Regions from separate parts of the Vibrio mangrovi genome, predicted to be linked through region 1. Evidence: predicted binding sites of a transcription regulator. Region 1 holds the regulator's gene; the other holds the start of a gene.
What was found. The regulator MetJ, encoded in region 1, represses methionine synthesis genes. The targets are predictions, from matches to a motif close to TTAGACNTNTANANGTCTAA.
Positions count from the first base shown of each region.

Region 2: the regulator MetJ is predicted to act here: its motif matches at 1,907-1,926, upstream of metN (methionine ABC transporter ATP-binding protein MetN).

Region 1 is NZ_AP024883.1:3,329,436-3,333,638, forward strand. It holds gene rpmE (50S ribosomal protein L31) at 1-133, shown strand, start outside; gene OCU74_RS14855 (malic enzyme-like NAD(P)-binding protein) at 423-1,700, shown strand; gene OCU74_RS14860 (glutathione S-transferase family protein) at 1,771-2,421, opposite strand; gene metJ (met regulon transcriptional regulator MetJ) at 2,589-2,906, opposite strand; gene OCU74_RS14870 (O-succinylhomoserine (thiol)-lyase) at 3,177-4,203, shown strand, end outside.
Region 2 is NZ_AP024883.1:2,516,948-2,521,150, forward strand. It holds gene OCU74_RS11225 (YitT family protein) at 1-585, shown strand, start outside; tRNA gene OCU74_RS11230 (tRNA-Tyr) at 773-857, shown strand; tRNA gene OCU74_RS11235 (tRNA-Tyr) at 916-1,000, shown strand; gene gmhB (D-glycero-beta-D-manno-heptose 1,7-bisphosphate 7-phosphatase) at 1,216-1,770, opposite strand; gene metN (methionine ABC transporter ATP-binding protein MetN) at 2,090-3,124, shown strand; gene OCU74_RS11250 (methionine ABC transporter permease) at 3,114-3,791, shown strand; gene OCU74_RS11255 (MetQ/NlpA family lipoprotein) at 3,854-4,203, shown strand, end outside.

The DNA.
Region 1 (4,203 bases):
AGACTCACTGCACCTGGACGTTTGTGACAAATGTCACCCATTCTACACAGGTAAACAGCGTATCGTTGATACCGGTGGTCGTGTTGATCGCTTCAACAAGCGTTTCGGCGCACTTGCCAGTGGTAAGAAATAAGCTCTCTTCCGTGAGAATTCTGAAAGGACGCCTGATGGCGTCCTTTTTGTTTCCCGCTCTTTTATTCTACGGGGAATAGATAATACCCGATGGATTTTCCTTTTATCCTTCTCCCTCCCAGAAGTACTGACCTTCAGAAAGCCGAGTTATATCAGCATAAACTCCTCCAACCTCTGTATAGTTATGCAATTTTTCAATACATAATACCAAGATCGCCTAGGCAGATGCCCAGACATCCATTAAAATGAAGTTTCTTTCCCTATAAACATTACAACGAGACTCTACCCTTATGTCTGAAGACAATCGCCAAGATTTAACTCCCGAAGAAGAACTGCGTCAAAAAGCGCTGAACTATCATGCAGTTCCAACTGCAGGGAAAATCGCAATTACACTAACGAAACCTGCTGATACTGCAGCTGATCTGGCTCTGGCCTATAGCCCGGGTGTCGCAGAACCAGTACGGGAAATTGCACAAAACGTAGATAATATTTACAAATACACGGCGAAAGGAAACACCGTAGCAGTAATCTCTAACGGAACAGCCATCCTCGGATTAGGAAATCTGGGGCCAATGGCATCAAAGCCGGTCATGGAAGGAAAAGCCCTGCTATTTAAACGATTTGCAGGCCTGGATTCATTTGATATTCAGGTAAAACACCGCACAATTGATGAATTCGTGGATACAGTCGCAAATATTGCCGATACCTTCGGCGGCATCAATCTGGAAGATATTAAAGCACCGGATTGTTTTGAAATCGAACGTCGTCTGATCGAGCGTTGTGACGTACCGGTATTCCATGATGACCAGCATGGAACAGCTATCGTAACTGCCGCAGGTATGCTCAATGCAATTGAGCTACAGGGAAAGGACCTGAAGGAATGTACGATCGTCTGTCTGGGTGCTGGGGCTGCCGCTGTTGCATGTATGGAACTTCTGATCAAATGCGGCGCAATGCGTGAAAAAATCTACATGCTCGATCGTAAAGGCGTGATTCATACCCGCCGGGACGATCTGAATGAATACAAACAGCTGTTTGCCAACAATACCGACAAGAGAACTCTGGAAGATGTGATTAAGGATGCCGATCTGTTCCTTGGCGTTTCTGGCCCCAACCTCCTGCCACCGGAAGCATTGGGTCTGATGGCAGAAAAACCAGTCGTATTTGCCTGTTCAAACCCGGATCCGGAAATTAAACCGGAGCTGGCCTATAAGGTTCGCAATGATTTGATCATGGGGACCGGGCGTTCGGATTATCCGAATCAGGTCAACAATGTTCTGTGTTTCCCATTTATTTTCCGCGGTGCTCTGGATATTCGGGCCAGTGAAATTAACGATGAAATGAAGATTGCCGCAGTAGAAGCTATTCGCCAGTTGGCAAAAGAAGAGGTTCCGGCTGAAGTGCTAAAAGCAGCCAGCGTTGATAGCCTGTCATTCGGACCGGAATACATCATTCCTAAGCCGATGGACCCACGGTTACTGCCTCGGGTAGCCAGAGCCGTCGCACAGGCAGCCGTAGATTCAGGTGTTGCCCGGATTCCAATGCCTGAAGGCTATATGGAAGATTGATAACATCATGTTCTGAATGAAAAAGAGGATACATCGTTGATGTATCCTCTTTGCTTTGTTTGACGGGGATTCAGGCAGGTATTTTTTGCATTGCTTGCTGATAGCTATCCAGTTGCGTGGCCTGTGCTATATAACGTCGAATATTCGGATATGGAGAAAGATCAGCCCGCGTATCCGCCATCAGCAATATTACAATCATCTGAAAATCTGCACCGCTGAGCTGTTCTCCGGCAAACCACATATGCTGACCGAGAAAATCATCGATATAGCGGAAGAAGGTTGTCAGACGGGGCTCAATTACCAGTTTATCCACCTTATCAAGAAAAGAACGAATCAAAGGCCGCAACAGGAATGGTACTTTTTCCCCCGATTTAATGAAAATCAGCCGCATCACCAGCCACATCATGAACGAACCTTCCGCTGCATGTAACCAGTAACGGTAATCAAGCAATGCCTGTCCCGACTCTGGTCTGAAACGTCGCTCATGGTCATAAGTATCAATCAGATATTCAATAATCGCACCCGATTCAGTGACCGTCTGCTCTCCATCGACAATTATCGGTGATTTACCCAAAGGATGAATCGCAGTCAGAGAGGACGGAGCGCCCCAGGTTTTCGGATCTCTGGCATAGTGAATCACTTCGTACTCAAGTTTGAGAGCCTCTAATAACCATATGACGCGCAATGCCCGGGACTGCTCAAGATAGTGAACATAAATCATCTCTGACCTTCTTTATTTCAGGTAAAAGTAACACTTGTCTTTCAGTGTTATTTTTAACGTAAGCGCGACCAGACTGATACTCACCTGGGCTTTAAGCGGCTTCATTCAGCCAACCAGTATTGGGAAATCAGTCTTGTCTGGTGTACCGAACAGGAAAAGCGCCAGCATTACTCGTCATAAGACTCAAATTCGATGCCCATCGCAGTCATTATCGCTTTCGCTTCTGTTGGTATGTCATCCGGACGATCTTTACGCAAATCTTCGTCCGTCGGCAGAGGCTGACCGGTATAGGCATGTAAAAATGCTTCACATAAGAGCTCACTGTTTGTTGCATGACGTAAATTATTAATCTGACGTCTTGTCCGTTCATCTGTCAAAACTTTAAGTACTTTCAACGGGATAGAAACCGTAATTTTCTTGACCTGCTCGTTTTTCTTACCATGCTCTGCATAAGGACTTATGTATTCACCATTCCAATCAGCCATTGCTTCCCCTTATTGCGCGGAATCGTCATTATTATGCCCAAACAACCTCAATATGCGGGATTCTGGGTCATTTGGATATATAAAAAAGTAGGCACTAATTTTAGCTTTATTTACTGCTATAAGCAAAGACATATAGACGTCTAGAAGTATTGACGTCCCACAAAATTATCAGTAAAGTGAGTAGCCATATTCAATCGGTTCTGATTGAGATTTTCAGCGACAGCCCCCACTAATTAATGACATCAGTATGTCAACAGGAAGGAATCAGATATGAGCGCTCGCAAACCTGCAACCATCGCCGTTCGAACAGGTATTGAGTCAGACACGCAGTACCATGCTGTTGTTCCCCCGATTTATCTCTCAACGAATTATGGATTTCCGGCATTCGGGGAAGTTCCTCAATATGATTATACCCGCTCCGGTAATCCGAATCGCGGACTTCTGGAACAGGCACTTTCTGAACTGGAAGGTGGTCAGGGAGCCGTTATCACCAATTGTGGAACATCAGCACTCAACTTATGGATTTCTGCGTTTATTGGGCCGGAAGATCTGATTATTGCGCCCAATGACTGTTATGGTGGCACTTATCGTCTATTTAATACCCGAGCCAACAAAGGTGATTTTCGCGTACTGTTTGTCGATCAGTGCGATGACGATGCCATGGCGGAAGCTCTGGCACAGCAGCCTAAACTCATTCTGTTGGAAACACCGTCCAACCCGCTTGTTCGGGTGGTCGATATTGAAAAAATCTGTCAGCAGGCGAAACAGGCTGGTGCATTGGTTGCCGTCGATAATACCTTTCTGACCCCGGTCTACCAGCAACCATTATCTCTTGGAGCAGACTTTGTCGTCCATTCAACGACCAAATATATCAATGGTCACTCCGATGTAATTGGTGGCGTGATTATCAGTAAAAGCAAAAAACATGCAGAAGATCTGGCCTGGTGGGCTAACTGTATCGGCGCTTCCGGTACACCATTCGATAGTTATATGACACTCAGAGGGCTTAGAACGCTGGGTGCAAGGATGCGGTGCCACGAAGAGAGTTCACAAAAAATTCTTGCTTATCTGCAATCTCATGAACTTATCGGAGCCATCTATCACCCGAGCCTGCCCTCACATCCGGGACACGAAATTGCGAAAAAACAGCAACGTGGATTCGGTTCAATGCTCAGTTTTGAATTTGCCGGCAGTTATGAAGAACTTCAGCAATTTGTCAGCCAACTCAAGCTATTTTCACTGGCGGAATCATTGGGTGGCGTAGAAAGTCTGATTTGCCACCCGGCAACAATGACAC
Region 2 (4,203 bases), 810 kb from region 1:
CAGGAAGACATCATCGCAATCATCACCGGCAGCTTTCTGGTTGCTCAGGGCATCATGTTTCTACAAGCTGCACACCTAATCACCGGAGGAACAGCCGGACTGGCATTGTTACTCAACCAGTTAACGCCCTTTTCCTTCGGAGTTCTCTATTTCCTGTGCAATGCGCCATTTTACTTGCTTGCCTGGAAACGCTTCGGCCGCCAGTTTGCGCTGAACAGCCTGATTTCCGGCCTGCTTGTTGCCCTTTTTGCCGATCAGTTCTCATTTTTAATCCTGTTTACACATGCCAACGGTATTTACTGTGCAGTCACAGGCGGATTACTCATGGGTGTGGGAATGCTGATTCTTTTCCGTCATCGTTCCAGTCTGGGAGGATTCAACGTTTTCTGTCTGTTTGTTCAGGATAAATTCGGAATTTCTGTCGGCAAAACTCAACTGTGTATTGATGCATCCGTTGTATGTGCTTCTCTGTTTTATCTGTCTCCGTATACGATTGCCGTTTCAGTGCTCAGTGCTTTGGTTCTCAATGTGGTATTAGCCATGAATCACAAGCCATCCCGATATACAGTGACTTATGGTTCATAATATAGAGCAGTCGGCATTTCTCTGACATAACCTTTTGTTGTACAAGAAATAGCATATTTGTCCAAAAAGACATCATTCAAACATAAATCGTCAGAAAAGGCTTTACAGGCTGAATGAGTTTGCTATGATGCGCTCCGCACCGAAGAGATGTTTCGGGAATGTTTCTTCAATCATTAGAGTGCACCCTGGAGGGGTTCCCGAGTGGCCAAAGGGAGCAGACTGTAAATCTGCCGGCTCCGCCTTCGATGGTTCGAATCCGTCCCCCTCCACCATATTTAAAGATGTTTGAATGTTTCCGGTAAAGGTATCGTTCAGGCAAAACAAAATCCCGGAGGGGTTCCCGAGTGGCCAAAGGGAGCAGACTGTAAATCTGCCGGCTCCGCCTTCGATGGTTCGAATCCGTCCCCCTCCACCATATAGAAAAGCCAGCATCTTGCTGGCTTTTTCTTTATCTGTACCGCAATAATTCTGTGACACACCGTCATCATCAATCCAATAGGATAATCCGGCATATAATTTGTCATGGGATCATACCAATTCTACAAATGAGCCGATCATCTTAATGGAATTGGTATTACCCGGCTTTCAAATGACGGGAACTTAAAACCGTTGAGAATTCTTTCCCCCGGATCAACGCGCCACCAGATATGCAGGAACCTCTTTAATACTATCAAGCACAACATCAGCAAGAGATTCACCGGCTTCAGTCACTGGCTTCCCGGTACGGACCAGAATCGATGTGCCGACACCGGCAGCCTGAGCCGCCATCAGATCGGCTGGTTTATCACCAACCATCACTGAATTTGCCATATCGATTTTAAGAAAATCACGGGCTGAGATAAACATACCGGGACGTGGCTTACGGCAGTCACAATCCTGCTTATATTTACCGACGCCGTGCTCCGGATGATGAGGGCAGTAATAGATACCATCAAATTCGACACCATGGTCAATGAAGTTCCAGTCCATCCACTGAGTCAGACTCAAAAACCGGTCTTCGGTGAACATTCCCCGGGCAATCCCCGCCTGATTGGTCACCAACACCAGAAGATAGCCCATCTCCTTTAACCGTTTTGTCGCTTCAAATACCCCATCGATGAAGTGAAAATCATGCTCATCATGAACATAACCACTATCAATATTGATCACTCCATCGCGATCCAGAAACACTGCTGGTTTAGCCAAAGCTTTGCCCCATCCGACTGATTAATGCTGGCTATTATACTCAAACTCACTGTCGGAGATACACCCAAATGACCTCCGGACACAGTTTCAGCTTTTTTCTTGTTCTTTTCCGGGTAAATTCCGTCAATATTGCTTTTTAGACGTCTAGACGTCGAAATTGATTGACTTCATTATCATGAAGCCATAGCATCCACTACAAAATTGCAGGTGTTGTTCCGGTTGAATGAAATTTAACCTTTCTGATACACCACACCTCAGGGCACTATTGGTCATTTGAGGTGGAATTTACAGGCTAAGTACGTCCTACTCAGGTTATCTAATGATTGAAATAAATCGCGTAAACAAAGTGTTCGGCCAAGGCGATAAACAGATTCACGCCTTGAAGGACATCAACCTCCATATCCGGCAAGGGACTATATTTGGTGTTATCGGCTCTTCCGGTGCAGGAAAAAGTACGCTGATACGCTGTGTCAATATGCTGGAGTCGCCAACCAGTGGCGAAGTCATTGTCGATGGTGTCGATCTAACCAAGTTGAATGCATCCCAGCTGTGTCAGGCAAGACGGAATATTGGTATGATTTTTCAGCACTTTAATCTGCTGTCATCCCGTACTGTATTTGACAATATTGCTTTACCTCTCGAACTTGCCGGTCAGACTCAGGAACATATCAGACAAAAAGTCGATGAGTTACTGACACTTGTCGGTCTTGCTGATAAGAAGCAAGCCTATCCGTCAAATCTCAGTGGCGGACAGAAACAACGGGTTGCGATTGCCCGGGCACTGGCCAGTGATCCCAAAGTCCTGCTGTGTGATGAAGCAACCAGTGCTCTGGATCCGGCAACGACTCAATCCATTCTGCAACTGCTCAAACAGATTAACCGTCAGTTGAACATCACTATTCTGCTGATTACCCACGAAATGGATGTGGTAAAAAGTATCTGTCATGAAGTTGCAATCATCGGTGACGGAGAACTGGTTGAGAAAGGCAGTATCAGCGATATTTTTGCCCATCCGAAAACAGATTTGGCACACCAGTTTATCCGTTCGACACTGGATTTATCCATTCCAGAGGATTACGAAAACCGTCTCCACCCGGAGCGGGTTTCCGGTAGTTATCCACTCGTCCGGCTTGAGTTTACCGGTGCAACGGTTGATGCACCGCTGGTTTCACACATCTCACGGGATTTTAATATTGACGTCAATATTCTCAGCTCCGATCTGGATTATGCCGGTGGGGTTAAATTTGGCATGCTCGTCGCCGAACTTCTCGGAGAAGATGCAGATGATCAGGCGGCGATCGAATATCTCCGCTCACATCATGTAAAAGTGGAGGTCCTTGGTTATGTCAATTAACCTCATCACAGACTGGCTGAGTCAAAACAGTCATCTGATTCTGAATGCAACCTGGCAAACAGTCTATATGGTTGCCGTTTCCGGCCTGGTAGGTTTTCTTATTGGTATTCCGTTGGGTGTCATCCTTCATACCACCAAATCAGGCGGATTGATGGAAAACCGCCGCTTTAACCGCATTCTAGGTGCAGTTGTTAACGTCGGCCGTTCAGTTCCGTTTCTGGTCCTGATGGTAGCGATTATCCCACTGACCAAACTACTGATCGGCACCTTCATCGGTACAACAGCGGCAATCGTCCCCCTGACTATAGGTGCGATTCCGTTTGTTGCCCGCTTAATTGAAGGTGCTCTGCTGGAAGTCCCGTCCGGATTGGTTGAAGCTGCACAGGCAATGGGCGCCAAACCGATACAAATCATTACGAAAGTTCTGCTGCCGGAAGCGATGCCAACTATACTCAACTCGGTCACCATCACTCTGGTTACTTTGGTGAGTTACTCGGCAATGGCAGGAACTGTCGGAGGTGGCGGCTTGGGTGACGTGGCAATTCGCTATGGTTTCTATCGCTATGACATTATCGTCATGGCCGTTACGGTCGTTATGCTCATTGTTCTGGTTCAGATTATTCAGTCGATTGGCGATACAATTGTACGCCGGGTCGATCACAGATAAACAATAAAATACATCAATAATTCATTGATAAAAATTCAGAGTTTTAAATCAAGGAGAAGCACATGAAATTTAGTCTAAAGGGTCTGTTGACTATTGCTACGGCCGCTTCAGCGCTCGTACTGGCAGGATGCGGTGAAAAAACTGCCGATAACCATAAAATCAAAGTCGGTGTGATGGCCGGTGCAGAAGCACAAGTGGCAGAAGTTGCCCAGAAAGTAGCAAAAGACAAATATAACCTTGATGTCGAACTGGTAACATTTACTGATTACGTCACACCAAATGCTGCGCTTGATGATGGCTCTATTGATGTCAACGCATTCCAGCACAAGCCATATCTGGATCAGCAGATTGCAGATCGCGGTTACAAACTAACCATTGCCGGCAACACTTTCGTTTACCCAATTGCCGGATA